One region of the Propionivibrio pelophilus DSM 12018 genome, then DNA from elsewhere that is predicted to be linked to it. Evidence: predicted binding sites of a transcription regulator. Region 1 holds the regulator's gene; the other holds the start of a gene.

The links. The regulator LexA, encoded in region 1, represses DNA repair genes until DNA is damaged. The targets are predictions, from matches to a motif close to ACTGTATNTANATACAGT.
Region 2: a site for LexA is predicted at 6,672-6,689, ahead of recA (recombinase RecA). Genes of this name have one in related genera too.

What each region holds. Positions count from the first base shown of each region.
Region 1 covers NZ_JCANUT010000007.1:4,887-16,543, reverse strand. Annotated here, with positions in the region: gene BO74_RS05360 (NADH-quinone oxidoreductase subunit M) at 1-974, shown strand, start outside; gene nuoN (NADH-quinone oxidoreductase subunit NuoN) at 1,002-2,486, shown strand; gene BO74_RS05350 (NUDIX domain-containing protein) at 2,553-3,122, shown strand; gene lexA (transcriptional repressor LexA) at 3,250-3,852, shown strand; gene BO74_RS05340 (ankyrin repeat domain-containing protein) at 3,879-4,547, opposite strand; gene pyrG (CTP synthase) at 4,746-6,380, shown strand; gene kdsA (3-deoxy-8-phosphooctulonate synthase) at 6,377-7,240, shown strand; gene eno (phosphopyruvate hydratase) at 7,266-8,549, shown strand; gene ftsB (cell division protein FtsB) at 8,624-8,944, shown strand; gene BO74_RS05315 (SIMPL domain-containing protein) at 8,972-9,652, opposite strand; gene BO74_RS05310 (peroxiredoxin) at 9,856-10,326, shown strand; gene BO74_RS05305 (FKBP-type peptidyl-prolyl cis-trans isomerase) at 10,323-10,814, shown strand; gene mutS (DNA mismatch repair protein MutS) at 11,119-11,657, opposite strand, start outside.
Region 2 covers NZ_JCANUT010000022.1:31,355-43,011, forward strand. Annotated here, with positions in the region: gene BO74_RS10860 (FHA domain-containing protein) at 1-421, shown strand, start outside; gene BO74_RS10865 (PsiF family protein) at 505-828, opposite strand; gene hprK (HPr(Ser) kinase/phosphatase) at 878-1,813, opposite strand; gene ptsN (PTS IIA-like nitrogen regulatory protein PtsN) at 1,834-2,280, opposite strand; gene hpf (ribosome hibernation-promoting factor, HPF/YfiA family) at 2,386-2,712, opposite strand; gene BO74_RS10885 (RNA polymerase factor sigma-54) at 2,835-4,259, opposite strand; gene lptB (LPS export ABC transporter ATP-binding protein) at 4,354-5,100, opposite strand; gene recX (recombination regulator RecX) at 5,122-5,571, opposite strand; gene recA (recombinase RecA) at 5,578-6,597, opposite strand; gene BO74_RS10905 (CinA family protein) at 6,713-7,237, opposite strand; gene BO74_RS10910 (phosphatidylglycerophosphatase A family protein) at 7,234-7,737, opposite strand; gene thiL (thiamine-phosphate kinase) at 7,724-8,701, opposite strand; gene nusB (transcription antitermination factor NusB) at 8,729-9,214, opposite strand; gene ribH (6,7-dimethyl-8-ribityllumazine synthase) at 9,211-9,693, opposite strand; gene ribBA (bifunctional 3,4-dihydroxy-2-butanone-4-phosphate synthase/GTP cyclohydrolase II) at 9,727-10,854, opposite strand; gene BO74_RS10935 (riboflavin synthase) at 10,854-11,462, opposite strand; gene BO74_RS10940 (Na(+)/H(+) antiporter subunit D) at 11,584-11,657, opposite strand, start outside.

The sequences.
Region 1 (11,657 bases):
TTTTCACCCTGATGGGGTCGCTGCTGTTTCTTGTCGCACTGATTTATCTTTTCCTCAATTCAGGAAGCTTCGCGATTCAGGATTGGCACCAACTGCCTTTGTCTTTGGGCGAGCAAAAGTGGATTTTCCTCGCGTTCCTGGCGGCGTTTGCGGTCAAAGTCCCGATGTGGCCGGTTCATACGTGGTTGCCCGACGCTCACGTTGAGGCGCCGACGGGAGGTTCCATCGTCTTGGCGGCTATCGCGTTGAAACTGGGGGCGTATGGATTCCTCCGCTTCTCGTTACCCATCGCGCCCGATGCGTCGCATGAGTTCTCGGGGTTGATTGTCGCGTTGTCCTTGATTGCTGTGGTTTATATTGGCTTTGTTGCGCTGGTTCAGGTCGACATGAAAAAGCTCGTAGCCTATTCGTCGATCGCGCACATGGGCTTTGTCACACTCGGCTTCTTTATTTTCAGTCCATTGGGTGTGGAAGGTGCGCTTGTACAGATGGTGTCACATGGCTTTGTTGCCGGAGCGATGTTTTACTGTATCGGCGTTATGTACGATCGGGTACATTCTCGAATGATTGCCGACTACGGTGGTGTGGTAAATACGATGCCGAAGTTTGCTGCCTTCTTCCTGCTTTTTGCCATGGCCAATGCAGGTCTGCCCGCGACCTCCGGCTTCGTCGGCGAATTCATGGTTATCTTGGCAGCGGTCAAGTTCAATTTCTGGATTGCGTTCGCTGCAGCCTCTACGATGATCCTCGGGGCGGCTTATACGCTTTGGATGTACAAGCGCGTGGTTTTTGGGGTAGTTGGCAACCACCATGTTGCTGAATTGACCGATATTACTTTGCGCGAGTTTTTGGTTCTTTCCTTGCTAGCCCTCGGGGCGCTTGGTATGGGCCTTTATCCAAAACCATTCACGGATGTTATGCACAGTTCGGTAAATGAATTGTTGCATCATGTCTCCGTAAGCAAGATCCAATAATTGGTATTCGCTATGACGCTTGCCGAAATGCAATTTGTGTTGCCCGACCTGCGCATTGCCAGCGCTGAAATTTTCATGCTGGCTATGGCCTGTCTGATTTTGATTGTCGACCTCTTCGTGAAGGATAAGAAGAGAACGATCGTATACGCCCTGACCCAGTTGTCGCTTGTGGGCGCCGCTGCTGTCACCGTGGCTGTGAATACAGGGCAGATTTCATACACCTTCAGCAACATGTTTGTCAGCGATGCAATGAGCGGAACGCTGAAACTCATGATTTATCTGAGCGTGTTGGCCGGTCATTTCTATTCGCGGACATACGTTCTGGATCGCCCGCATATGTCCAAGGGTGAATTCTACGTGTTGAGCCTGTTTGCTACCGTAGGGATGATGGTTATGGTGTCTGCTAACCATTTCCTTGCTATTTATATCGGTATCGAACTGTTGTCATTGTCCCTGTACGCGATGGTTGCGATGAATCGAGATTCGATTCAGGCAACTGAAGCCTCGATGAAGTATTTCGTTCTGGGTGCTTTGGCGTCCGGTCTCCTGCTTTATGGCATGTCGATGGTTTACGGCGCAACGGGGACGCTCGAAATTTCTGCGCTTTCGGCCGGTTTGCTCGCGGGGCAGGGGAACGGGATCATTCTCGCGTTTGGGCTTGTATTCCTTGTTTCAGGTATTGCTTTCAAACTAGGGGTCGTGCCATTCCACATGTGGATTCCTGACGTTTATCACGGAGCCCCTACGGCAGTCACTCTGTTCATAGCCACCGCGCCTAAATTGGCTGCTTTTGCTGTTGTGATTCGCACGCTGGTAAATGGGCTTATTGTTGCATCGCATGATTGGCAGTTGATGCTGCTTGTTCTTTCCGTACTGTCGATGGCAGTCGGAAACTTTGCCGCTGTTGCACAAACGAACATCAAGCGTATGCTGGCTTATTCCGCTATCTCTCACATGGGCTTCATGTTGCTCGGAATGGCTACAGGGGTCATCGGAGGGGATGTTCGGTATATCGTCAATGCATACAGTTCGTCGATGTTTTATGTTGTGACCTATGTGCTTTCCAGCCTTGGGGCATTCGGGACTATTCTCCTTCTCTCACGTGCAGGGTTCGAAGCTCAGGAAATCAGCGATTTTGCCGGGCTGAACAAGCGCAATTCGTGGTATGCGGCCATCATGATGATGATGATGTTTTCTATGGCCGGGATCCCGTTCTTTGTCGGTTTTTTCGCAAAATTCTCGGTGTTGCAGGCCGTCGTGGCTGCTGGCCACCTGTGGCTGGCGCTAGCTGCGGTATTTTTCTCGCTTGTCGGAGCGTATTACTATCTTCGTATCGTAAAGGTCATGTATTTCGATCCGCCCGCAGATAACACGCCGATCAGGGCACCGGCCGAGGTAAAGCTGTTAATGTCGGCTAACGGTCTTGCGGTTGCTCTGATTGGAATCGCGCCGAACGCGTTGATGATGCTCTGTGCGACGAGTCTGAACAACTCTATTTCGTTCTTCAGATAATCTTTGCCACTTGTTTTCTACCAGCGCCCCGCTAGATCGGGGCGCTTTTTATTTTGGGGCAGCCAGATGAAATTCGATCAGGAATCCGATTTGCATCTACGTGAGACAGCAATGGAAAGCGCCGAGGTGTTCCGCGGGAAGCTTCTTGATGTAAGACTCGATCAGGTGCGCTTGCCGAGTGGTGGTGTTTCAACACGCGAATATATTCGACATCAAGGTGCCGTCGTGGTGATCCCTGTACTCGACAACGGAGAATTGATTTTCGAACGCCAGTTCCGTTATCCGGTTGGGGAGGTATTCATCGAATTTCCTGCCGGGAAGATTGATCCTGGCGAGTCCATCGAAGAGACTGGACGGCGAGAACTCCTAGAAGAGACTGGTTTTGTCGCACGCAGTTGGCGGTATTTGGGGGTTCTGCATCCCTGTGTCGGCTATTCAAATGAACGAATCGAGGTATTCCTGGCGCGTGATTTGATTCTTCAGGGGGGGCAGCAACTCGATCATGGCGAGCATCTCGACGTATTCAGCATGCGTTTGAATGATGCTATCGAGGCAGTTCGTTCTGGGGCGATTACTGACGCGAAGACTATTTCAGCGATTTTCTGGGCGGAAAAGGTGCTCCTTCACGATTGGTGAATAGAAAAGGCCTCGGTGGAAATCTCCGGGCGTATTCGCTGGGCGATCTGGTATTATTTTTTTACTGTATTTATATACAGTGGTAGTGCGCCCGCGCTAATAAAGCGATAGGTTCCCGGAGACACAGATGGCAAAGATTACATCGCGGCAACAGGAAATTCTCGAGTTCATACAGAATTCAATAGAAGTACTGGGTGCGCCCCCGACCAGGGCAGAAATTGCAAATGCGTTTGGATTTTCATCCAATAACGCTGCAGAGGAGCATCTCAAAGCTTTGGCAAAAAAAGGCGTGATCATACTTGAGCCAGGGGCCGCCCGTGGTATTCGATTGGTCGAGCAACTCGGACTTCCGTTGATCGGCAACGTTGCAGCAGGTAGTCCGATTTTTGCTCTGGAAAATGTTCAGGCGCGTTATGCGCTCGATTCCACCTTGTTCAGTCCTAAAGCAGATTTCCTGCTTCGAGTGCGGGGACTGTCAATGATGAACGCGGGTATTTTCGACGGTGACCTGGTAGCCGTACATCGTTGCTGTGAGGCGCGAAACGGGCAGGTGGTCGTCGCCCGGATGGATGACGAAGTTACGGTCAAACGTTTTCGGAGCCATGGGAGTTATGTCGAACTGGTCGCTGAAAATCCGGATTTTCCGCCGATCATAATTGATGTCAGTAAGCAGCCGCTCGAAATCGAGGGCGTGGTCGTAGGGCTGATCCGCTGCAGCGAAGGAATATAACTAACGGGCCGTCGAGTCCAGAAGTCTTAAGGCGGAGAGACTTTTCTGGGCGTCATCTGCTCTAGTACCGAAGTCGTCTGGGGGTGGTAGTTTTTCTTAGCGTAATGCAGAGGGGTTTTTCCGTCGACATCTTTTTGACTAGGGTTGGACCCTTGCTCGATCAGGAATCTTGTCAGTCGGGGTTGTCCGGTTGCGGCTGAAAGGTGGAGTGCAGTCTGGCCGGTTTCTGTTTGGGCATGGATATCCGCTTTTTTTCCCAGAAGCAATTGCACGCTCTGCCGCCCCCCGGAAATGACTGAGGCATGTAGCGGGGTCATCCCGATGTGGTCTCTTGCATCGATTTCTGCACCGTTTGAAATAAGAAATTCGATGGTTTTTGTGCGTCCGTAAAACGCGGCGAGATGAAGAGGGGTTCGATCGAGCGCGTCTTTGCTGTTGATGTTTACACCGGCAGCAACAATTCGCTGTATTTCCTTGAAATCGCCGCGAATGACCGCGTTAGACAAGGCGGGTTCGGCAATCGGAAAATTCTCATTCATTACCAGCGGTTCTGTTGTCGGGGAGGGCGTGACTTTCTTGTCACATCCTGCGGCAAGCAGAATGAACGTGGCGGCAACCCCAATCGTCCAGCAGGACAGGGGCGAAAAGGCGGGTTTGATGCGGGTGTGGGTCATGGAATGAGTGATACGGCTCATGACTTGTTGGCTACAGCTGCCGGAGAAAAGGAATGATTCTATCTTGGGGGCGGCTCGTGTTCATCGAAAATAGCGCCAGTGATTGTCTGGTCATGGTTAGCCGATCGCTCATTTTGCGATTAAGTGCTGAATTGTCCAAGCTTATCGTCGTCGAGCGTTTTCGGCTACAATTCTAATTTCCCGCTGCATATCTTTCTCATGACCAAATACGTTTTTGTCACAGGCGGTGTGGTGTCCTCGTTGGGCAAGGGCATTGCTGCTGCCTCTCTGGGGGCGATCCTGGAATCCCGCGGTATCAAGATCACCCATTTAAAGCTCGATCCCTATATCAACGTTGATCCTGGAACGATGAGTCCGTTCCAGCATGGAGAGGTCTTCGTTACCGAAGATGGCGCCGAGACCGATCTCGATCTTGGACATTACGAACGCTTTACCAGTGCAAAAATGGGAAAGCGCAATAATTTCACCACCGGCCAGATTTACGAAACCGTAATCAAGAAAGAGCGACGCGGGGAGTATCTCGGCAAGACGGTGCAGGTGATCCCGCATATCACTGACGAGATCAAGGCGCATATTCGTCGAGGCGCCGAAGGCGCGGAGGTCGCGATCGTCGAGGTTGGTGGTACTGTCGGCGACATTGAGTCGCTTCCTTTCCTCGAAGCGATCCGCCAGATGGGCCTCCAGGAAGGCCGGGGTAACGCCTGTTATATTCACCTGACGTTGTTGCCCTATATTCCGACGGCCGGAGAGCTTAAAACCAAGCCAACGCAACATTCTGTCAAGGAATTGCGGGAGATAGGCATCCAGCCGGACGTTCTTTTGTGCCGTGCGGATCGCCCGATTCCAGAGGACGAAAAAGCGAAGATCGGGCTTTTCTGCAATGTGCAGCGTGAAGCCGTGATCGAGTGTCTGGACGCCGACTCGATATACAAGATCCCGTCGATGTTGCATGACCAGATGCTCGACGAGATCGTTTGTCACAAGCTGAATATCCTGGCGCGCGCGGCGGACCTGTCTGTCTGGAAAAGTATCGTACACGCCATGGAGAATCCCGAGCACAAGGTCAATGTTGCCTTTGTCGGCAAATATGTCGACCTGACTGAGTCGTACAAATCTCTTACGGAGGCGCTGGTTCACGCCGGGATCTATTCGCACAGCAAGGTCAAGGTCCACTATATCGATTCGGAAGAGATCGAGACCAAGGGGTGCTCCGTGCTCAAAGGCATGAATGCCATCCTCGTTCCCGGCGGATTCGGCCGGCGCGGAACGGAAGGCAAGATCGCCGCGGTTCGTTATGCTCGAGAAAACAAGATTCCTTACCTTGGCATTTGTCTGGGCATGCAACTCGCGGTTGTCGAATATGCCCGTGACGTGGCTGGTATGGAGGGTGCGCACAGTACGGAATTCGACAAGAACTCGCCGTATCCGGTTATTGGTCTGATCACCGAATGGCAGGATGTTTCGGGGAGACTGGAAAAGCGTGACGAGAACTCCGATCTGGGTGGCACGATGCGACTGGGAGGGCAGGTTTGCAAGTTGTCTGAAGGAACCCTGGCGCGCGAAATTTACGGCAGGGCTGAAATTGTCGAGCGTCATCGTCACCGTTACGAAGTGAACAATCAGTTGCTTGTCGAACTTGAGGCGAAAGGGTTGGTGGTCTCCGGACGGGCGCCGGGGACGGACCTCTGTGAAATGATCGAACTGCCGAAGACTGAGCATCCATGGTTTGTCGGATGTCAGTTTCATCCGGAATTCACCTCCTCTCCCCGGCACGGCCACCCGCTATTCACCTCCTTCGTCAAAGCCGCAATCGCTGCTCAGGCCAAAGCATGAAGCTCTGTGGCTTTGAAATCGGGCTGGATAAGCCGTTATTCCTGATCGCAGGGCCTTGCACGGCAGAATCGGTCGATTTGTGTGTCGAGGTGGCCGGGACGATGAAGGCGATCTGTTCCAGGCTCGGTGTCCCGTACGTCTTCAAGGCGTCTTACGACAAGGCAAACCGCAGTTCCGGAATTTCGGCGCGTGGCCCTGGACTGGGCGCAGGGTTAAGATTGCTGGACGAGGTTCGTCGTCAGACTGGTGTTTTCGTTCTGACCGATGTTCACACCGAAGACGAGGTGGCTGACGTTGCTGCTGTCGTTGATGTTTTGCAGACGCCCGCTTTCCTTTGCCGGCAGACGGATTTCATTCACGCGGTGGCGGCGAGCGGCAAACCGGTCAACATCAAGAAAGGGCAGTTTCTCGCCCCCGGAGATATGAAGAACGTTGTCGCGAAAGCACGCGAGGCCAACGGCGGTGCTGACAACCTGATGGTTTGCGAGCGCGGCGCCTCCTTCGGGTATAACAATCTCGTTTCGGATATGCGGAGCCTGGCAATCATGCGCGAAACAGGCTGTCCGGTTGTCTTTGACGCGACGCATTCGGTTCAATTGCCCGGCGGGCAGGGGAGCGTGTCTGGAGGGCAGCGTGAGTTCGTCCCCGTTCTTTCTCGCGCAGCGGTGGCCGCCGGTATTTCCGGTCTTTTCATGGAGACCCATCCGTGTCCCGAAAAGGCGCTTTCGGATGGGCCGAACAGTTGGCCGCTCGCCCGGATGGAGAGTCTGTTGACTACTTTGGTAGAGCTTGACCGGGTGGTGAAGAAGGCGGGATTCGAAGAGTTGAGGTTGTCTGGAGAGCCTTCCAGGGCTGCGTGATAACAGTTGAAGAGAAGGAATTAACATGAGTTCTGTCGTTGATGTCGTAGCTCGCGAAATACTCGATTCACGCGGTAATCCCACGGTCGAGTGCGACGTTTTGCTCGAATCCGGTGTCATGGGCCGCGCAGCCGTGCCCTCGGGTGCTTCCACCGGGTCGCGAGAGGCGATTGAGTTGCGTGATGGCGATGTGGCCCGGTATAACGGCAAGGGGGTGACCCAGGCTGTGGAAAACGTCAATACGGAAATCGCCGAGGCAATCATCGGGCTTGATGCGCAGGAACAGGCGTTCATTGATCAAACGCTCATCCAGCTGGATGGGACTGAAAACAAGTCCCGCCTCGGGGCGAACGCCATCCTGGCCGTGTCGATGGCGGTGGCCAAGGCCGCTGCCGAGGAATCTGGGTTGCCGCTGTACCGTTACTTCGGTGGATCAGGGCCGATGCAGATGCCGGTGCCGATGATGAATATCATCAACGGTGGTGAGCATGCGAACAACAGTCTGGATTTCCAGGAATTCATGATTCTTCCGGTCAGCCAAGGATCTTTCCGAGAAGCCCTGCGTTGCGGTTCGGAGGTATTCCACGCCCTGAAAAAATTGCTCGACAAGAAGGGCTTTTCGACCGCGGTGGGGGATGAAGGAGGTTTTGCTCCCAATCTGGCAAGCCATTCCGAAGCGCTCCAACTCATCGTGCAGGCTATCGAGGCTGCCGGTTATTTCCCGGGCGAGGATGTGCTGATCGGTCTGGACTGCGCGGCCTCCGAGTTCTTCAAGGACGGCAAATACGTTCTCTCCGGGGAGGGCATCGAACTCACCGCAGAGCAGTTCACCGATTATCTGGCCAATCTGGTTGATCAGTTCCCGATCGTATCGATCGAGGATGGTATGGCTGAGGGCGATTGGGATGGCTGGAGGTTGCTTACCGAGCGTCTTGGCGAGAAGGTTCAGATCGTCGGAGACGACGTTTTCGTGACCAACACGCGTATCTTCAAGGAAGGCATAAAGCAGGGGATTGCCAATTCGATTCTGATCAAGATCAATCAGATCGGAACACTGTCGGAAACCTTCGCTGCAATCGAGATGGCCAAGCGTGCGGGGTATACGGCTGTTATTTCGCATCGATCCGGGGAAACCGAAGACAGTACCATTGCTGACATCGCCGTGGGGATGAACGCACTGCAGATCAAGACGGGTTCCCTCTCGCGTTCTGATCGCATCGCGAAATACAACCAGCTGCTGAGGATCGAGGAAGATCTGGGCGATACTGCCGGTTATCCCGGCGTTGACGCCTTTTATAACCTCAGATAGAAGGGCAGCTGATGAACTGGAGCGGGGGAGGCTTTTCCGCTCCGGTTCGTCATCATTCTCTCCCGGCATAATCTATGCGCTGGTTATCCCTTGCCCTGCTCGCTTTGCTCGTGCTCTTGCAGTATCCCCTATGGCTCGGCAAGGGAGGGTGGCTGAAGGTTTGGGACGTGGACCGGCAACTCCAGGAACAGAAAGAGTCGAATCGCAAGCTTGAAATCCGCAATGCCGGCCTTGACGCGGAGGTGCGGGATCTCAAACAGGGGTATGACGCGATCGAGGAGCGTGCGCGTTTCGAACTGGGGATGATTCGCCAGGATGAGATCTTCGTCCAGGTTCCCGACAGACCACTTGCTCCACGGCGGGAGAGCGAGGCTGGCCAGGCTGGTGGTCGCTGAGCAGAACGTCTCGCAAATGGGCGGTTGTTACTCTATCGCGATCTTCCCGGATGCCGAGACGACAACCTGTGACTCGCCGGCTTCCATTGGCATGGGAGCGGCTTCCAGTGACATTGATCGAGCAGCACGCATGATCGGTTGTGGCATGTGGCCCGTGGTGCTGATCGCTAACTGTTTAATGCTATAGCCTTTTCCGAGTTGCTCGGCGAGGATTCTGGCCCGCTCCCGGAACAAGGCGATGGCGTCGAGCATGGCTTCATTCTCTGCTTTCCGTCGGGTCTCTGGCGATGGTGAGGCAACCAGGCTTGTGACGGCGAGTGATGTCTGAAGTTTGCCAAGCAACAGGGAAAACTCGGTTGTGTCGGACGATTCCAGAACGATATTCGAACGCATGCGCCAAGAGTCGATCTTCCCCTGTTTGGAATAGCCGGGATACGTCGTCGTGTTGCCGGTTTTGACCTTGACGTTCGGAAACGCCTTTGCTGTTTTCAACGCGTCGGCCACGGCCTGATTGATGTGTGCGGAAAGATCACCGGGAGAAGTGCCACTTGCTTCGGCCGAGACAGTCGCCTGCATCAGGTCATTGCTTGCGGGGCGAGAGGCTTCGGACGACAGTTCGACGACGAGGGGATCTGCGGCAGAGACGGGGCTGGATACGGCGAGGAATGCTGCAGCAACGACCGGTGTGAAGATCGACATTCGTGTCATGGCGCCTCCTGATTAAATCGAATTATTCCTCTCGACCGTTGTCTGGTCTTCGAAGAGCAGAAACGGATCGTCGGAAAAGACGTTTTCATTCTACCGTGCTTGATCTAGTGTTTAATTGTCGGGCGCGTCAGGAAGCTTGGTACAATCCGGCCCACTTGATCGTTCCCAGGGCGACAAGCAGGTTTTAAAGGAGAGGAGGCAACATGCTGAAAGTTGGACAAACGGCACCGATGTTCGCGCTCCCCAATGAAGACATGGATACCGTCGATCTTGCCGGCTATCGCGGCAAGAATCATGTTGTCCTGTTCTTCTACCCGAGAGATGACACGCCGACATGCACCCTTGAAGCGACGGATTTTTCCGATCACGAGGATGAGTTTTCGCGCCAGGGCTGTGTCGTTTTCGGGATCAGCCGGGATGATTGCATCAAGCACGCCGAGTTTCGTGACAAGCACGGGATCTCGGTTTCGCTGCTCTCTGACCCGGACGCCGTTGCATGCAAGCGGTACGGCGTGTGGCAATTGAAGGAAGTCGACGGCATAAAAAAGCACGGTATTGTCCGTTCGACGTTCATTATCGACAAACAGGGTGTGCTCCGTTTCGTGCTGTATGGAGTCAATGCCAAAGGCCATGCGCTTGAAGTCCTGCGCGCGGTGAAGGAAATCAATTCATGACTATGCAAGTTGTAAAGAATACCGTTGTTACTCTCGACTACAGCGTCACGGATCCCGAGGGAGAACTTGTTGACGCCGGAAAGGAGCCGCTGGTTTATCTGCATGGAGGGTACGACGACATCTTCCCGATGATCGAGGAGGCGCTTCAGGAGAAGAAAGTCGGCGAGTCCGTCGTCGTCAAGATGCAACCTGACGATGCCTTCGGCGAGTATGACGCGGAACTCATCCAGATCGAACCGCGCAGCGCGTTTCCCAAGGAATTGCAGATCGGGATGCAGTTCGAGGGGCTGCCCGAAGGGGGCGACGAAGACGAGGTGACCATTTATCGCGTTACCGAAATTGCCGACGATCGCGTCGTCCTTGACGGAAACCATCCGTTGGCCGGGATGGCACTCGTTTTTACCTGTACGGTGACGGCCGTGCGTCCGGCGAGTGCAGAAGAAATCGCCCATGGGCATATCCACGATGGGGAATGCGAGCACGAGTAAGGCAGCGATTGCTCTCCTGATCAACGAAAATGCAGCCGGGCGGCTGCATTTTTTTCGACTGATTCGACTGAAATGAGCGGGTGCCCCCGAGGGGGCACCGATGCTCGTGCTACGTGCTGCTTCAAGAGGAGCGTTCAGGTACGAACTGCGGTGGTGGCGAATCGTTTCTAGTGACCACCGGGAGCACCCGTTGGAAGCAACTATACGGATGGGGGCAATATCCTGTAAATCCGATGGGGGAAATAACCCTTATTTGATCGGCGCATATCGCAAGGGCCTGCTGAAACGGTGACGGTAGCGCTTTCTATTTGAGGAATTTCAACTCGTACAAGGCGTCGAGGGCCTGTTTGGGCGTCAGTGCGTCAGGGTCGATCATGCTCAGGCGCTCCAGGACGGGATGCGGTTCAGGTTCAGATGGCTCGGGAACGGCAGCGAACAGATCGGGTTGCAGCGGATTGATGGACGCACGCTGTTCGAACTCGCGCAACTGGCGTTTTGCGGCCTTGACCACCGAGTTGGGAATACCGGCCAGCGCGGCGACCTGGATCCCGTAGCTCTGGTTCGCCGGGCCGTCCTCGACGGCGTGCAGAAAAACGATCTTCTCGCCATGCTCGATCGCGTCGAGATGCACGTTGGCGAGATCCGCGTATTCATTGGCCAGCAGTGTGAGTTCGAAGTAGTGCGTGGCGAACAGCGTCAAGGCGCGGTTCTTTTCGACGAGATGGCGGCAGATGGCGAAGGCCAGCGCCATGCCGTCGAAAGTCGATGTGCCGCGCCCGACTTCGTCCATCAGCACCAGGCTGTTGGCCGTGGCGTGGTGCAGGATCGCTGCCGATTCGGTCA
Region 2 (11,657 bases), on a different contig from region 1:
AGTTCTCGAGGTTATCGCGTCGCCCTCTCCGGCAAGAGGAGAATCGGAACACGCTGAAAGAGATCCGGACGAAGACATTGTTAGTGTCGGGAGCGCCAGCCACTCCCTTTCACTGAGGTACCGTGACGACACGATCCTCCTCAATGAAGCCAAACGGATCGTCCATGCCGGTCGGGACGCAGGCAGCGACATTGTCCTTCGGGACCGTCGTGCATCTCGACATCACGCCACAATCGAGCGAAGAGACGACTGCGTCGTCCTCGTCGACCGGAGCACCAACGGTTCCTACGTAACTGTGGGTGGAACCCCCGAAGTATTTGTTCGCCGCAGCGAGTTCATTTTGCATGCCGCGGGACGCATTGCGTTTGCATCTTCTTCGACCGCTCCCGGGGCGGATATCGTCGAATTCCGGTTGACCTGACGGTCAGTTCAAAGGAATACCAAGCGGCGGATCTCCGGGAGCCGAAACGAGGACTCCCGGGATTCTCATCCGCGCAAGGCAGCTTACTTGGCGGCCTTGAGGCACTCGCTCATGAAACTCTTGCGCTCATCACCCTTGAGCGCCTTTTTTCCCGCCTCCGCGTTGCACGCCCCCATCCGGTCCTGCTGCGCGGAGGGCGCAGCCTTGGCTTTGGAGGACAGGCACTCGCTCATGAACTTTTTGCGCTCGTCGCCTTTCAGCGCCTTCTTCCCGGCTTCGGCATTGCAGTTTTTCATCTTTTCCTGCTGAGCCAGTTGGGCTGGTGAGGGCGCTTTCTTGGTTTGTTCCGCAGCAACAACACCGGTTGCCGAAAGCATCAACGCGGTCAGGACAATCATGACTTTCATTATTCACTCCCTGAAAGGATGGTTATTCGAGCCATGACTATTACCCATTTTAGATATTTCCGTCAAGAACAGCCTGCTGCTGACGATTGATGAACTCGCTCATGCTATCGATACCGCGCAGTTGCAGGATGCAATTGCGCACAGCCGCCTCCAGAAGAACGGCCAGATTTCGTCCAGGTGCAACATGGAAGCACACCTTGCGAACCGGAATACCCAAAATTTCCTGCGACTGGGAATCAAGCGGCAATCTCGGGAAGTCCTCGCCCGGTACGTTTCTCTGCAAATGCACGATCAGTTTGAGCTTCATTTTGCGCCGGGCTGCGGTTTCCCCGAAGATCGTGCGGATGTTGAGCAAGCCGAGGCCACGCACTTCCAGATAGTCCTTGAGCATTCCGGGGCAGCGACCTTCGATCGTTGTCGGAGCCGTGCGCGCAAGTTCAACAACATCGTCGGCAACGAGGCCGTGTCCACGCGAAACCAGCTCCAGGGCCAATTCACTCTTTCCGATTCCGGACTCGCCGGTAATCAGCACCCCCATCCCGAAAACATCCATGAACACGCCGTGCGCAGAAACGGTATCGGCAAATCGACGGGCCAGGTAGATATGCAGCAGATCGATGACCGCGGAGCAGGCCTTCGGGCTCTTGAACAAAGGCGTCCCGGTTTTTTCGCAGATCTCAGGCAAACCTGGCATCGGCTCGAGATCGTCAGCGATGATCAAGGCCGGCGGTTCACACGCCATCAAATCGTCGATCTGCCGGTGCCAGCGATCCATGCCGGCACGCCCTGCCCAGTTCTGCTCGGCTTTGCCGATAACCTGCACGCGGTGGCTATAAATCAGATTGAGGTGGCCGACAACGTCCGGCCCATAGGTTTCCATGTCCTTGAGCTCGACATGGCGCTCGACCCCCACGGCGGCGACCCAGGTCAGTTTCAGTTTTTCCAGGTGATCCTGATAAAGCTGGGTAATGCTCAATTTGCGGATGGATAGCATTCTTGGCACCTTCAGGTAGCGAATGTCTGCCGTACCGCTTCCGCATCCGCGGCCGAGGACAAGGCTTCTCGGCAGGAACGATCGGAAAAGCGCTCGGCCAGCTCGGAAAGGATCTGCAGATGCTGCTCGGTTGCTTGTTCGGGAACGAGCAACACAAACAACAACGAAACAGGCTCACCGTCCGGCGAGTCGAAGGGGATCGGCGAGACCAGCCGAATAAACGCCCCACAGGCTTCCTTCAGGCCCTTGATACGTCCATGCGGAATAGCGATGCCCCGCCCGAGGCCAGTCGACCCGAGTTTCTCGCGCGAAAAGAGGCTATCGAACACCGCGCTGCGGGCAATACCCTGATTATTTTCAAAAACAAGCCCCGCGTGTTCGAAAACACGCTTCTTGCTGCTCGCCTCCAAATCCAGAACGATGTTTTCGAGGGGAAGTAACTGGCTGATCTGGCTCATGGTAATGCTGTCGACGCGCCCGAGAAAAAACGGAAGGGCTAGGGGAAAACAATAAAAGGCGGATTTGGCCGCCTCAACGACCAAATCCGCCTGACAAGGGTAACGTTATTCGACGACGCTTTGCTGGCTCAACTTCTCGCCACGATGATGGTCCTGCAACTTCTGCTTATACTTCTGAACCTGACGGTCCAGCTTGTCGGCCAGAATGTCAATGGCAGCGTAAAGATCCTCATCGATCGACTCGACGTAGATGTCCTTGCCGGCCAGATGCACCGTAACCTCGGCTTTCTGCTTCAGCTTTTCCACCGACAAGATCACGCTCACATCGATAACATGATCGAAATGACGTGTAACCCGCTCGAGCTTGCCGGTAACGTAGTCACGCAACGCCGGGGTAATTTCGAGATGGTGTCCACTGATTTGCAGGTTCATGGTGTAGCTCCTTTCAAGAGGATAGCCGCCAGAGCGACTTTCTAAACCCCTCTCGCCAATTTGCGCGAGAGAGACAGGGGTAAGGGTAGCATGTCATCGTCAGACACAGAACAGCGGCCTCGCTAGATCGTCTTGCGCAGTTTAACGGGGGGAATATTCAGCGATTCCCTGTATTTGGCGATCGTCCGCCGGGCAACAACAATCCCCTGCTGCCCGAGAAGGTCGGCGATCTGGCTGTCCGAAAGCGGCTTTTTTGCATCTTCCGCACCGACCAGTTGCTTTATCAGTGCGCGAATGGCCGTCGCCGAGCACGCCCCCCCCGCTTCCGTCGCCACATGACTGCCGAAGAAATACTTCAGTTCGAAGATGCCACGCGGCGTCGCCATGTATTTTTGCGTTGTCACCCGGGATACCGTCGACTCGTGCAAACCGAGTGTCTCGGCGATTTCCCTGAGCACCAGCGGCCGCATGGCAACTTCGCCATGATCGAAAAACTGGCGCTGACGGTCGACGATGGACTGCGCCACGCGCAGAATCGTGTCAAAGCGCTGCTGAACATTCTTGATCAGCCAGCGGGCCTCCTGTAATTGCCCCGACAACCCCGAGCCACGCTGCCGCGAGAGGATCTGGGCATACAGGCTGTTGATGCGCAAGCGCGGATAGGCATCCGAATTGATGTTGACCGTCCATTGGCCACGAACCTTGCGCACGACCACATCCGGGGTGATATAGCGCGCATCGGGCGCGGCGTAGCTAGCCCCGGGACGAGGATTGAGGCTGCGTATCAGGAACTGCGCTTCACGCAGCTGGTCATCATCGCACTCCGTGAGCTTCCTGAGCCGGGCGAAATCCCGTCCGGCAAGGAGGTCGAGATGATTGCGTACGATTGCCAGAGCCAAGCGCTGCGTCTCGTCCACGGGGAGCGCATTCAGTTGCAGCACCAGGCATTCTTGCGCACTTCTCGCGCCTACGCCCGTCGGGTCGAAGTTCTGGAGGTGTTTCAACGCAATCTGCAACTCTTCCGGCTCGATCTCGAGCTCAGGTGGCAGAGCTTCAACCAATTCGTCCAGCGACTGGGTCAGATAGCCATCATCGTCCAGCGCGTCGATCAGGCATTGAACAAGCGTGCGGTCGCGCGCAGGCAAGTTCATCAGGCCCAGTTGCCAGGAGAGGTGCTCACGCAGGGAAGTGGTCGCGGCCTGAACGTCCTGATAGTCACCGTCGTCGTCATCGAAAGATCCCGACGTGCTGGCGTAATTTCCTTCCGCCGCATCACCAAGCCAGCTATCCTCATCTTTCGAATCGGGCATGCTCGGCGTTTCCGGTTCTTCAGCCTTCCTGTCCTCGCTTGCAGCATCTTGACCGGACTCCGGGGGAGCCGCGGAATAGTTTTCGTCCTCGCGCTCGAGTAGGGGATTTTCCTGCAGATACTTCTCGAGTTCCTGTTCAAGCTCAAGCGTCGACAGCTGCAGCAACTTGATCGATTGCTGGAGTTGCGGCGTCAGCGCCAGGTGCTGCGTTAGCTTGAGCTGGAGAGATGGCTTCATGTTGGGAACAGGGCGGCAAGAAACTGCATGCTCGGCACACCGCTATTACAGACAATTTTTTGACGAAACGGTCGAGCCGGTATCAGAGGCGAGATCACAGGCGGAAATTCTCGCCAAGATAGACCTTACGTACGTTTTCATTATAAATGATTTCATCTGGCCGGCCAGCCGCCAGCACCCCGCCCTCGTTGAGGATATAGGCGTGATCGCAAATCCCAAGCGTCTCGCGCACGTTATGGTCGGTGATCAGCACGCCGATGTTGCGTTCCTTGAGGAAGCGGATGATTTTCTGGATATCCAACACGGCGATCGGGTCGACCCCGGCAAACGGCTCGTCGAGCAGAATGAAGCGCGGATCGGTAGACAACGCCCGCGCGATTTCCACCCGCCGCCGCTCGCCGCCGGACAGCGAGGCCGCCGAGCTGTTGCGGATATGGCTGATATGAAGCTCTTCCAGCAACTGCTCGGCGCGATGTTCGACTTCTTCACGTGGCAGCTTGCGTAGTTCAAGCACCGCCTTGATGTTCTCGACGACCGTCAGCTTGCGGAACACCGAGGCTTCCTGGGGAAGATAGGACACCCCGAGCTTGGCACGCTGGTGGATGGGCAAGTGGGTAATCTTTCTATCATTCAGATAAACATCGCCTCCATCGCAGGCCACGAGACCAACCACCATGTAGAAACAGGTCGTTTTCCCCGCACCATTCGGCCCCAGCAATCCGACGACCTCACCGCTACGCACTTCGAGCGAGACATCCTCGACGACGGTCCGCTTCTTGTAGCGTTTCTTGAGGTTACGCGTGGATAGCTTGCTGCTTTCGCCCAAGTTGTTTTCGGACATCAGATTGTTTTCGGACATCTCTTATTGATCGCCTTCGTAATCACCACGCAACAAACGGCGAATGATATCCCCGGAGAATCCGCGGCGCACCATGAAATTAGCCTGGCGCGCGCGTTCGGACGCATCAACGGGAGGCATGTCCGCGCCGAATTTACGCTGCCAGACTTGCCGTGCTCGCGAAAACTCGTCGTCCAACGCCGCCAGGGCCTGATCAACGGCGCCGGCATCGACTCCCGTTGCGCGCAGTTCCTGAATCAGCCTGGCATTGCCATAACGCGCACTGCGCACATTCACCCGCATTTCCGCGTATCGCTCGTCGGAGAGCAAACGGCGGCACTCGAGATCGTCAAGAAGGGCATCGAGCACCTCGGACGACTCCGCGTGCGGAGCAAGCTTACGGGCCAACTCGGCGCGTGCGTATTCACGCCGGGCGAGCAGTCGTAAGGCGCGCTCGCGCAACGTGCCGCTCATTTCTACTTAATCGGCAGCCGCCGTCGCGCGCGGCGAGGGAACGTTCACAGCCAGTCGTATCTTCGCCTCGATCTCTGCGGCGATATCGGGATTGGCGCGCAGAAATTCCCGTGCGTTGTCCTTGCCCTGTCCGATCTTCTCGCCGTTGTAGGCATACCAAGAGCCGGATTTCTCTACGAGCTTGTGCGCCACGCCCAACTCGATGATTTCCCCTTCGCGCGAGATGCCTTCCCCATAGAGAATGTCGAAGATCGCCTCGCGGAACGGCGGCGAAACCTTGTTTTTGACGACCTTTACCTTGGTTTCGTTACCGATCACTTCGTCGCTCTTCTTGATTCCGCCGATACGGCGAATATCCAGACGAACGGAAGCATAGAACTTCAGTGCGTTGCCGCCGGTCGTCGTTTCCGGACTGCCGAACATGACGCCGATCTTCATCCGGATCTGGTTGATGAAGATGACCAGCGTATTGGTCCGGTTGATGTTCCCCGTAAGCTTGCGCAGCGCCTGACTCATCAGGCGGGCATGCAGCCCTGGCAACGAATCGCCCATCTCCCCTTCGATTTCCGCCCGAGGCACCAGCGCTGCAACCGAGTCGATCACCACCACATCAACGCTGCCTGAACGTACCAGCATATCGGCGATTTCCAGCGCCTGCTCACCGGTATCGGGTTGGGAGATGAGCAGATCATCGAGTTTGACGCCAAGCTTCTGGGCGTAGGACGGATCAAGCGCGTGTTCCGCATCGATGAACGCCGCGGTACCGCCAAGCTTCTGCATTTCGGCCACCACCTGAAGTGTGAGCGTGGTCTTGCCGGACGACTCAGGCCCGTAGATCTCGACAACCCGGCCGCGCGGCAGCCCGCCGACCCCGAGGGCGATATCGAGTCCGAGTGATCCGGTAGACACCACCTGCAAATCCTTTTCGACGCTGCCCTCGCCCATTTTCATGATCGAGCCCTTGCCGAACTGCTTCTCGATCTGGGCCAATGCGGCGGCCAGTGCCTTTGCCTTGTTGTCGTCCATTGCGCTTCCTTATGAAATTGCGTGGGATTATCTCATTTTCGGTCGCCGCGAACAGTGACAGGACGGCACCAAATACTGTAATTATATACAGTAGTTCTATCTGACAGTGAACGTCTCAGGCAAGCCGGTTAGCCCAGCCATCCTCACGGAGGCGAGCGAGAAGGCCGGTCAGCGCGTACCGTACCGACTGAGCCCGTACCGCTTCCCGATTTCCCTTGAAATGGCACGTTTCGGTTGCCATGCGTCCGTCGGAACCCGCCCAGGAAAAGCACACGGTCCCGACCGGCTTCGCCACGGAACCACCTGTTGGCCCGGCGACACCGGTAATGGCAAGCGACCACTGGGCACGACTGCGAATCAACGCACCCTGTGCCATCGCCACCGCCACGGGTTCGCTTACCGCACCGTGCTCCGCCAACACCACGCCCGGAACCCCGAGCATTTCCGTCTTGGAGTCGTTGGAATAGGTGACGAAGCCGCGATCGAACCAGTCCGAACTACCCGCGATCGCAGTCATGCACTGGGCGACCCACCCCCCGGTACATGATTCGGCCGTAGAGAGTTTTTCGCCGCTCGCCAGCAGGCGCTCGCCAAGCTGTGCGGCAAGCGCTTCCAGCGATTTTTGATCGACATCCGTCATGCAAGGAACCTCGCCAGCAGAAACTGTCCGGAAAGCAACACGAGAACCGTATAACCAGCGGCGCACAGATCGTCCATCATCACGCCGAATCCGGTCTTGACGTGCTCGTCGAAATAGCGTGCCGGCTGCGGCTTGAAGATATCGAAGAACCGGAAGCCGCCAAATGCCGCCACCTGCCAGAGCCACCCGGCGGGACAGAAGAAAAGCACCAGCCAGAAGGGGACAATCTCGTCCCAGACGATGCTGCCATGATCCACCACACCGAGGTCTTCACCGGTACGCTGAACCACCAGAACCCCGAGAAAGAAACACGCGAGGAGGAAGCCGAGCAACTCGACGCCACCCAGCATGGCTCGCAAAAGCGGAAACGAGAGCCAAGCGAAAAGAGTCCCGACCGTACCGGGCGCAACAGGCGACAGGCCGCTGCCGAATCCGCAGGCAATCAGGTGAGCCGGATGCGAGAAGAGAAATCGCAACGAGGGGGCGCTACGCGGCTTCATCGGCCCCGAAATGATCGAAGCCCATCTTGCCGACCCGGACCGTCCTGCCTGCTTCGTCCAACAGGCGGACCTCGCCTCTGCCCGTTGCCGCACCAATCGTGCCGATGCGCCACAGCGGCAGCCCGATTTCCTCCGCCAGTTCGTGCAGGGCTTCGCGCTTGTCGGCGCCGGCGGTGAACACCAACTCGTAGTCATCGCCCCCCGCCAACTGGCACTGGCGCGCCAGGAGGGTATCGACCCCCTCCGGCAATCCGGGCAGTTGCGCAACATAGACGTTCGCGTCGACGGCCGAGCGTTCGACGATATGCCCCAGATCCGCCAGCAGCCCGTCGGAGACATCGATCGCTGCCTGCGCGAGCCCACTCTGTCGTAACGCCAGGCCCAACTCGACGCGCGGCAGCGGCTGTTGCAGGAGGTTGATACAGGTCTCCGCCAATTCGCCGGACAGCATCGTCCGTTGCTGCAGATGCGCCAACCCCAGTGCCGCCATCCCGGGCCGACCGGAAACCCAGATGTCGTCGCCGGGGCGGGCGAGATCGCGGCGCAAGGCCTCGCCGGAGGGCACCTCACCGATTGCAGTCACGCAAAGGCAAAGCGGTCCGCGCGTCGTGTCGCCGCCGACAAGATCGACGCCGTAACGTCGCGCGCAGTCGAAAAAGCCGTCCGCAAAGGCGGCAATCCAGGCTTCGTCGGCAGCGGGCAGACTACCGGCAAGCAGCGCCCAACGGGGCATCGCCCCCATAGCCGCAAGATCCGATACATTGACGGCAAGAGTCTTCCAGCCCAACTGCCGCGGATCGGTCTCCGCAAAAAAATGCGTACCCGAAACCAGCATGTCGGTGGTTATCGCCAGTTCCATTCCCGGCGACGGGGCCAGCAAGGCGCAGTCGTCGCCGGGCCCGAGCACCGCCTGCGGGGTGGCGCGCGCGAAATGGCGGTCGATCAGTGCGAATTCGGAAGGCATGCGCCAACTACGACGACTGGCGGCAAATCACCGCCGGGGACGCCGGGCCTCGACCTCGACCGAACGCAGTTTCCCTGCCAACTTGTCGAGCACGCCATTGACGTATTTGTGCCCGTCCGCCCCGCCGAAGCCCTTCGCCAGTTCGATGGCTTCGTTGATGATCACCCGGTACGGCGTCTCCGGACAATTGATCAATTCGTAGGCCCCAGCCAGCAGCACGCTCGCCTCGATCGGCGACAACTCGCGAAAAGGACGGTCAAGATGAGCCTGCAGGTGTTCCTGCAATGCTGCCTCCTGGGCCATGACCCCGCGGAAGACCTGGAGGAAGAACTCGCGATCGGCCTTGTCGAAGCCCTCGCCATCCATGAGATGCGCTTCGATCGCTGCCGCATCATGCCCGCCGACGCGCCACTGGTACAAGCTCTGCATCGCGAACTCGCGCGCACGCCGGCGCGGCGACTTGATCGGCTTCTTCACCGCGCTCGCGGCTGCCTTTTCCGGTTGCTTGGTCATTGCGGACGCTCCCCGATTACTCTCAGCAGATTGGCCATCTCGACGGCAGCCTGGGCGCAGTCAGAGCCCTTCTGCTGCATGCGCGCAAGCGCCTGATCGTCATCCTCGCAGGTCAGGATGCCGTTGGCGATCGGGACGCCGGTATCAAGCTGGACATCCATTACCGCGCGACACGAATCGTTGGAAACCACTTCAAAATGGTAGGTTTCACCGCGAATGACCGCACCCAGGGCAATCAAGGCGTCGAACCGGTCGCTCTGCGCCAGGTTCTGCAGAACCAGCGGGATCTCCAGCGCGCCCGGAACCGTGGCGATCTCGACATCGCCTTCGCTGACGCCAAGGCGCGCAAGCTCCGCGACGCAGGCGGACAGCAACCCCTCGCAGATATCCTGGTTGAAGCGGCTCATCACGATCCCGACCGACAATCCGGCACCGTCGAGATCGGACTCATATTCATGGATACGTTCAAAACGAGGCATGGTGTTCTTTCCTGTCATCAAGGTCAGCGGAAGTCAGCCACGCTCGCCCGCCGAAGCGACATAGCCGGTGACCTCAAGATTGAAGCCAGCCACGCTCGGCATGCGCCGCGGGCTGGCCAACAGTTTCATTTTGCGCACGCCGAGATCGCGCAGGATCTGGGCGCCAATGCCGTAGATACGCGGATCCCACTTTGCCGCGGGACGTTGCGTATTTGCTTGCTCCTTGAGCACCGACAGAATGTCTTGACCCGTTTCCGGCCGATGCAGCAGGACGATGACGCCCGAATCGGCCTTGGCCAACGCCTGCATCGCCTCTTCCAGGGAAAAGCTGTGCCGCCCGTTGCCGGAATCGAGGAAGTCGAGGACCGACAACGGTTCGTGCACGCGCACCAGCGCTTCGCGCTCGGGGCTGATCTCGCCACGCGCCAACGCCAGATGCACCTCGTTGGTGGTGAGATCGGTGAACGCATGCAGCATGAATTCGCCATGCACCGACGCGATCGGCTTCGAATAGCTGCGCTCGACCAGCGCTTCGTGCCGGCTGCGATAATGGATGAGATCGGCAATCGTACCGATCTTCAGCCCGTGCTCTTGCGCGAATTCGATCAGATCGGGCAGGCGCGCCATCGATCCGTCGTCTTTCAGGATTTCGCAGATCACCGACGACGGTTCGAGGCCGGCCAATTGCGCCAGGTCGCACCCAGCCTCGGTATGTCCGGCGCGAACCAGAACGCCACCCGGACGCGCGGTAATCGGGAAGATGTGTCCGGGCTGGACGATGTCTTCGGGCTTCGCATTGCGCGCTACCGCCGCCTGCACCGTCCGCGCACGGTCTTGTGCCGAAATTCCGGTCGTCACGCCTTCGGCCGCCTCGATGGACACCGTAAACGCCGTGCTGTAGGGGCTCTTGTTGTCCCTCGCCATCGGCGTCAGGCCGATCTGCTTGGCACGCGCCTCGGTGATCGTCAGGCAGATCAGGCCACGACCGTGTTTGGCCATGAAATTGATCGCCTCCGGGGTCACGTGCTCCGCAGCGAGCACCAGATCCCCCTCGTTCTCCCGATCTTCTTCGTCAACCAGGATGACCATGCGCCCCGCGCGGAGCTCGGCGACAATCTCCTCGACCGACGCGATCGACGACGACATTTCTGCAGGACACATTACACACCCTCCGCTTCGGGATTGAGCATACGTTCGACGTAGCGGGCAATCAGGTCGATTTCCAGATTGACCGGAGCTCCCGTCTGCAACCCACCCAACGTGGTTGCTTCCAGCGTATGTGGAATCAGGTTGATCGAGAACTCGGCGCCTTCGACGGAATTGGTCGTCAGGCTGACACCGTTGACCGTGATCGATCCTTTCCGCGCGATGTACCGCGACAACGCTTCAGGAGCGCGAATGACGAGCAGGCGGTTGTCGCCCACCGGGTCGAAACACACGACCTCGCCCACGCCATCGACGTGCCCGGAAACCAGATGCCCGCCCAGCCGGTCGGCAAGTCGCAGGGCCTTTTCCAGGTTGATCGCTCCGGGGGCGTTCAACCCGACCGTACACGACAACGTTTCGGGCGAGACATCGACGCAAAACCCGCCGGAGGTCTTTTCGACCACGGTCAGACAGACACCGTTACAGGCGATCGAATCGCCAATGGCGACATCGCCAAGATCGAGTCGGCCTGCATCGACGGTCAGGCGAACCGTTGGTGTCCCGTCGTTACGCGGGGCCAGTTGAGTGATCCGCCCGACGGCGGCAATGATTCCGGAAAACATGGCAGGGTCCCATCAAAGGGAGGCAGTGAAAAGAGGGAGAAAGGGTGAAGATTCTATCACGGGGAAACACCGGCCCCGGCGGCGTGCGGACACACTCGCGGTATGCGTTAGCCTGCCCCGGTCACCCGCCGAGGTAATAGAGCAGCAGGTACGCAAAAAGCATCAACATGACCCACAGCGACATGCTGCCCGTGG